2 regions of the Mesobacillus subterraneus genome follow, and region 2 is predicted to be linked to the other one. Evidence: a T-box and tRNA genes for the amino acid it is inferred to sense, from the RefSeq annotation. Region 2 holds a T-box; the other holds one or more tRNA genes.
The links. A T-box is a leader RNA that pairs with one kind of tRNA and senses whether it is charged. The one in region 2 lies ahead of asnS (asparagine--tRNA ligase), so its partner is inferred to be a tRNA-Asn.
Positions count from the first base shown of each region.

Region 1 (3,189 bases), 1.9 Mb from region 2:
AAAGGCGTAGGCGATGGACAACAGGTTGATATTCCTGTACCACCTCTTTATCGTTTGAGCAATGGGGGGACGCAGTAGGATAGGGTAAGCGCGCTGTTGGATATGCGCGTCTAAGCAGTAAGGCTGCAAGTGAGGCAAATCCCGCTTGCGTGAAGGCTGAGCTGTGACAGCGAGGGAAATATAGTACCGAAGTTCCTGATTTCACACTGCCAAGAAAAGCCTCTAGCGAGATAAAAGGTGCCCGTACCGCAAACCGACACAGGTAGGCGAGGAGAGAATCCTAAGGTGAGCGAGAGAACTCTCGTTAAGGAACTCGGCAAAATGACCCCGTAACTTCGGGAGAAGGGGTGCTCATTTGGGTGAATAGCCTAGATGAGCCGCAGTGAATATACCAGGCGACTGTTTAGCAAAAACACAGGTCTCTGCGAAGCCGCAAGGCGAAGTATAGGGGCTGACGCCTGCCCGGTGCTGGAAGGTTAAGAGGAGGGGTTAGCTCACGCGAAGCTCTGAATCGAAGCCCCAGTAAACGGCGTAACTATAACGGTCCTAAGGTAGCGAAATTCCTTGTCGGGTAAGTTCCGACCCGCACGAAAGGCGTAACGATCTGGGCACTGTCTCAACGAGAGACTCGGTGAAATTATAGTACCTGTGAAGATGCAGGTTACCCGCGACAGGACGGAAAGACCCCGTGGAGCTTTACTGTAGCCTGATATTGAATTTTGGTACAGCTTGTACAGGATAGGTAGGAGCCTGAGAAACCGGAGCGCCAGCTTCGGTGGAGGCGCTGGTGGGATACTACCCTGGCTGTATTGAAATTCTAACCCACGCCCCTGATCGGGGCGGGAGACAGTGTCAGGTGGGCAGTTTGACTGGGGCGGTCGCCTCCTAAAGAGTAACGGAGGCGCCCAAAGGTTCCCTCAGAATGGTTGGAAATCATTCGCAGAGTGTAAAGGCACAAGGGAGCTTGACTGCGAGACCTACAAGTCGAGCAGGGACGAAAGTCGGGCTTAGTGATCCGGTGGTTCCGCATGGAAGAGTATCGCTCAACGGATAAAAGCTACCCCGGGGATAACAGGCTTATCTCCCCCAAGAGTCCACATCGACGGGGAGGTTTGGCACCTCGATGTCGGCTCATCGCATCCTGGGGCTGTAGTCGGTCCCAAGGGTTGGGCTGTTCGCCCATTAAAGCGGTACGCGAGCTGGGTTCAGAACGTCGTGAGACAGTTCGGTCCCTATCCGTCGTGGGCGCAGGAAATTTGAGAGGAGCTGTCCTTAGTACGAGAGGACCGGGATGGACGCACCGCTGGTGTACCAGTTGTCTTGCCAAAGGCATCGCTGGGTAGCTATGTGCGGACGGGATAAGTGCTGAAAGCATCTAAGCATGAAGCCCCCTCAAGATGAGATTTCCCATAGCGCAAGCTAGTAAGAACCCTGAAAGATGATCAGGTTGATAGGTCAGAGGTGGAAGCGCGGTGACGTGTGGAGCTGACTGATACTAATCGTTCGAGGACTTAACCAAATTAGATGACTCGTTTTTCTTGAATTCTTCTTACACATTATCTAGTTTTGAGGGAATAAAACCTCAAACCAAATAGTCTGGTGGCGATAGCGAGAAGGTCACACCCGTTCCCATACCGAACACGGAAGTTAAGCTTCTCAGCGCCGATGGTAGTTGGGGGTTTCCCCCTGTGAGAGTAGGACGCCGCCGGGCGATGATGCTTTTTCATCTTGGATCACTTCTAAGATGAGGCAGCCGAATCTTCTGCAAGAGTTATGTAAAATTACCATTATTCCGCAGTAGCTCAGTGGTAGAGCACTCGGCTGTTAACCGAGCGGTCGTAGGTTCGAATCCTACCTGCGGAGCCATTATCTCTAAATGACAAAAGTCATTTGAGCTGGCAGCAAAATGCTTCCATAGCTCAGCAGGTAGAGCACTTCCATGGTAAGGAAGAGGTCAGCGGTTCGAGCCCGCTTGGAAGCTCTGAAAATATTATTAATGGCCCCTTGGTCAAGCGGTTAAGACACCGCCCTTTCACGGCGGTAACACGGGTTCGAATCCCGTAGGGGTCACCAAGATTTTTTCACACCAGTGATAAAAACATCAGGGAATTTAATAATGGAGGATTAGCTCAGCTGGGAGAGCATCTGCCTTACAAGCAGAGGGTCGGCGGTTCGATCCCGTCATCCTCCACCATGATTTTTTTTACCTGATGAAATTAATCTTCATTAACATGCCGGTGTAGCTCAATTGGTAGAGCAACTGACTTGTAATCAGTAGGTTGGGGGTTCAAGTCCTCTTGCCGGCACCATGCTTCTTTCTTCCTTGAATAACTTCAGCGGAAGCATGCGAAAAATCCCGAAGGGAATTTGAGCATCTAACTAGGTACAGAAGCACTTATATGTGGAGGGGTAGCGAAGTGGCTAAACGCGGCGGACTGTAAATCCGCTCCCTCCGGGTTCGGCGGTTCGAATCCGTCCCCCTCCACCATTTTAATACATATTAAAATTGGACAAGCTATTAATGTCCTTTTTATTTTTTTCATTGGGCTATAGCCAAGCGGTAAGGCATCGCACTTTGACTGCGACATGCGTTGGTTCGAATCCAGCTAGCCCAGCCATTAACGAGCCATTAGCTCAGTCGGTAGAGCAGATTGCTCGCTGCATTGAGTTTCCTCCCTGGCAATCTGCGAGAAAGACCGAAGGTCTTTTGAGCATCAGATGCGACAGGGAATATAAATGGGTGGAGGCAATCTTTGTCCCACTTTAAATTTGAGCCATTAGCTCAGTCGGTAGAGCATCTGACTTTTAATCAGAGGGTCGAAGGTTCGAGTCCTTCATGGCTCACTCATGTTAAGACCCCTAAGAATGAACTTAATCCTTTATTTTTAGGGGTTTTATCTATTATAATAAAATCATGCGGAAGTAGTTCAGTGGTAGAATACAACCTTGCCAAGGTTGGGGTCGCGGGTTCGAATCCCGTCTTCCGCTCCAATTGGGTCCTTAGCTCAGCTGGGAGAGCGCCTGCCTTGCACGCAGGAGGTCAGCGGTTCGATCCCGCTAGGCTCCACCATCACACTACATAAATACCATTTCAGCCATAAATCCAACCGGGTTTATGGCTTTTTTTATTATTTCCCTCCAAACAGTTTGGTGGATTATTGCCCTTCTATATCAGGGATATCAGTAATG
Region 1 is NZ_CP129019.1:4,230,057-4,233,245, reverse strand. Features, by position in the region: rRNA gene LC048_RS22065 (23S ribosomal RNA) at 1-1,519, shown strand, start outside; rRNA gene rrf (5S ribosomal RNA) at 1,596-1,711, shown strand; tRNA gene LC048_RS22055 (tRNA-Asn) at 1,792-1,866, shown strand; tRNA gene LC048_RS22050 (tRNA-Thr) at 1,909-1,981, shown strand; tRNA gene LC048_RS22045 (tRNA-Glu) at 1,999-2,073, shown strand; tRNA gene LC048_RS22040 (tRNA-Val) at 2,119-2,194, shown strand; tRNA gene LC048_RS22035 (tRNA-Thr) at 2,234-2,309, shown strand; tRNA gene LC048_RS22030 (tRNA-Tyr) at 2,404-2,488, shown strand; tRNA gene LC048_RS22025 (tRNA-Gln) at 2,544-2,618, shown strand; tRNA gene LC048_RS22020 (tRNA-Lys) at 2,772-2,844, shown strand; tRNA gene LC048_RS22015 (tRNA-Gly) at 2,917-2,991, shown strand; tRNA gene LC048_RS22010 (tRNA-Ala) at 2,995-3,070, shown strand.
Region 1: it has a tRNA-Asn gene. The T-box ahead of asnS (asparagine--tRNA ligase) is inferred to sense a tRNA for this amino acid. The anticodon was not compared.

Region 2 (3,189 bases):
CAATCATCTGGAGTTGAAAAAATAGTTATAACAGAGCTTGTTCATAATAGCATTCACAAAAAAATAGGATGCCGCAGCATCCTATTTTTCATTTTTTACACCTATTAAAATTCTGCATTTCCTGGTGTACGCGGGAATGGAATGACATCACGGATGTTCTTCATTCCGGTCAGGTACATAACAAGTCGTTCGAAACCAATACCATACCCTGAATGCTTTGTGCTGCCGTATTTTCTAAGCTCCAAGTACCACCAGTAATCTTCTTCCAACATACCAAGTTCTTTAATTCGTTCTGCAAGGACTTCTTCTCTTTCTTCACGCTGGCTGCCGCCGATTAACTCGCCTATACCAGGAACCAAAAGGTCGGTCGCAGCAACTGTCTTGCCATCCTCATTCGCACGCATATAAAATGCCTTGATTTCTTTCGGATAGTCGGTTACGAAGACAGGGCGCTTGTAAATTTCCTCGCTAAGGTAACGCTCATGTTCCGTTTGCAGATCTGTACCCCATTCAACAGGGTATTCAAATTCCTTACCTGAGTTCTTTAATAGTTCAACAGCTTCACTATAAGTAACTCTTCCGAAATCTGATTGCAATGCATTCTGCAATCTCTCAATGAGCGTTTTATCGATAAAGCTGTTAAAAAAGGCCATTTCTTCTGGTGCATGCTCAAAAACGTAATCAATGACATACTTGACCATTTCTTCGCCAAGGTCCATGATATCCGGTAATTCCGCAAAGGCTACTTCAGGCTCGATCATCCAGAATTCTGAGGCATGTCGTGCCGTATTGGAATTTTCTGCTCTGAATGTCGGACCAAAAGTATACACATTACGGAAAGCAAGAGCAAAGCTTTCCACATTTAATTGACCACTCACGGTTAAGTTGGTTTCTTTCCCAAAGAAATCTGCACTGTCATCAACTTTTCCATCTTCGCTTTTTGGAAGCTTGTTCAAGTCCATTGATGTTACACGGAACATTTCCCCTGCTCCTTCAGTATCGCTTCCAGTAATAATCGGTGTATGTACATATACAAACCCTTTGTCTTGAAAGAATTTGTGAAGGGCATAGGATGCAAGAGACCTTACTCTGAAAACGGCTGAGAAGGCGTTGGCTCTCGGACGTAAATGAGCGATTGTCCTCAAATATTCAAGGGTATGTCTCTTTTTTTGTATAGGATAATCTGTATCCGACAATCCCTCGACGACAATCTTTGTCGCTTTAATTTCAAATGGCTGCTTCATCTCAGGAGTTGGAACAAATTCACCTTCTACTAAAACAGAAGAACTGATAGGCAACTTCGTAATTTCTTTAAAGTTATCAAGGGTATCCTCAAAAACAATCTGTACACTCTTAAAGAATGTTCCATCATTCAACTCCATAAAGCCAATGGTTTTTGAATCACGAAGAGTACGGATCCATCCTGTAATTTGAACAGTTTTGTCATTAAAATTCTCTTGATTTCTGTATAAGTCTTTTACTACTGTCTTAATCATAATTAGCCTCCTTATAGTAATTTTTTGCAATAAAAAAAGCCTTCTATCCCTAAAAAAAGGGACGAAAGGCTGAACTTCCGCGGTACCACCCAAATTGTCATAAAATGACCAACTTTACTATTGCATAACCCAGTATATAACGTGCTGGAAACGTCTAAGCCTACTCAAGTTTCCCCTTTCGGTTAGAACTCAAAGGTGTTCTTCATTTATGCTTCATCACCAGGCTTCCACCGTCCCCGGCTCGCTATTGAATATAGCAAAAACTACTTTCCTTTTCATCGATTTACCTTATGTAGTTTTCAAAAGGATTTTTACTGTAATAATTTATCACAAAAGATAATCCTTTGTCTAGTTGCCCCCTGATTTATCTGCATTTTTCCCTAAAAATCATCATATACAACCTTAAGATTATCTTAACTAAAAAACTATTTTAAATCGAGTTTTAAAAATAAACGGAAAAATTCCGCTTAAATTGAAAACCCCTCTTATTTTCTTAAAAATAAGGGGAGTTTTTCCGGTTATCTAAATCAAATCGTTGTATTTTGTCTTATTTTTAGCAATTAACCGGAATATCTCCGCCTATTCCACTTAAAAAACTTCAATTGTGTACAATAGCCGGAAATTCTCCCCTTTTAGATTCACTTATGATCACTAAAATCAGCTTTGAAAGATAACTGAGCCTTAGCTTAAAAGTACCTTTACTAAAATAGAAGCTTGGATTTGAACCTGGCTCTTTCCGTTTTTTATTTGCAATACTTTTCACACAGTGTAGTGATTTTTTTGCTTCCTGATTGGAATTGAGATATTGATAGATATCACAGATACGATGATCATCGAAGATCCGAGCATCTGAAGACTCCCCAGCCTGTCTCCATACACCAGTATTCCAAGCATGGTGGCAATAACGGGTTCCAGTGTAGCAACTACTGCAGCCGTACTGCTTTCCGTCCTTTCAAGGCCCCAGGAGTATGCAAAATAGGCAATTACAGTCGGGAAAATACCTAACCCTATCGCATAAAGCCACACATCATCAGCGAGAAGGACATCTGCTTTGCTGACGATTCCAGTTGTCGGTACCAGTACAGCGGAAGCCACAAGGAATGTATACAAAGTAACCGTAAAAGGGTGGTACCGGCGTAATGCGATCTTGCCAAAGATACTGTAAAGAGCATAGCCGAAGCCTGCCCCAAGTCCAATAAGGATACTGGAGACAGAATATGACGTTCCCCCATGTCCTGTCATGCCTGCTGCAAGCGTACACCCGATGACTGTCATGACAATTGCCAACAGCTTCTTCCTGTTTATCCTTTCTTTCAGGAAAAGAAAGGATAAAACCGCCACAAAAGCAGGAGAAGTATACAGTAAAGCTACTGCAATCGGGATGTTCATTAAGTTGATTGCTGTAAAGTAAGACCAATTAAAAAACACAATGCTTAAAATCCCTGTACCAACAAAAAGATACAAGTCTTTCACTCTTATTTTTAAATGGCCGCGGTAAAAAGAAATTCCCGTCAACATTAAAATAATGGCTGCAGTCAACACACGTATGGCCACAATCTCCATGGCTCCGAAACCCGCACTATTCAGGCCTTTGACAAAGAAACCAATTAGCCCCCACATTACGGCTGCAAATGCAATCAATAGATAAGGTAATTTCCTGGACAATAGGTTTCACCACACAGAAAAGATGGCA
Region 2 is NZ_CP129019.1:1,346,908-1,350,096, reverse strand. Features, by position in the region: gene asnS (asparagine--tRNA ligase) at 105-1,496, opposite strand; T-box leader at 1,551-1,784, opposite strand; gene LC048_RS06820 (DMT family transporter) at 2,256-3,161, opposite strand.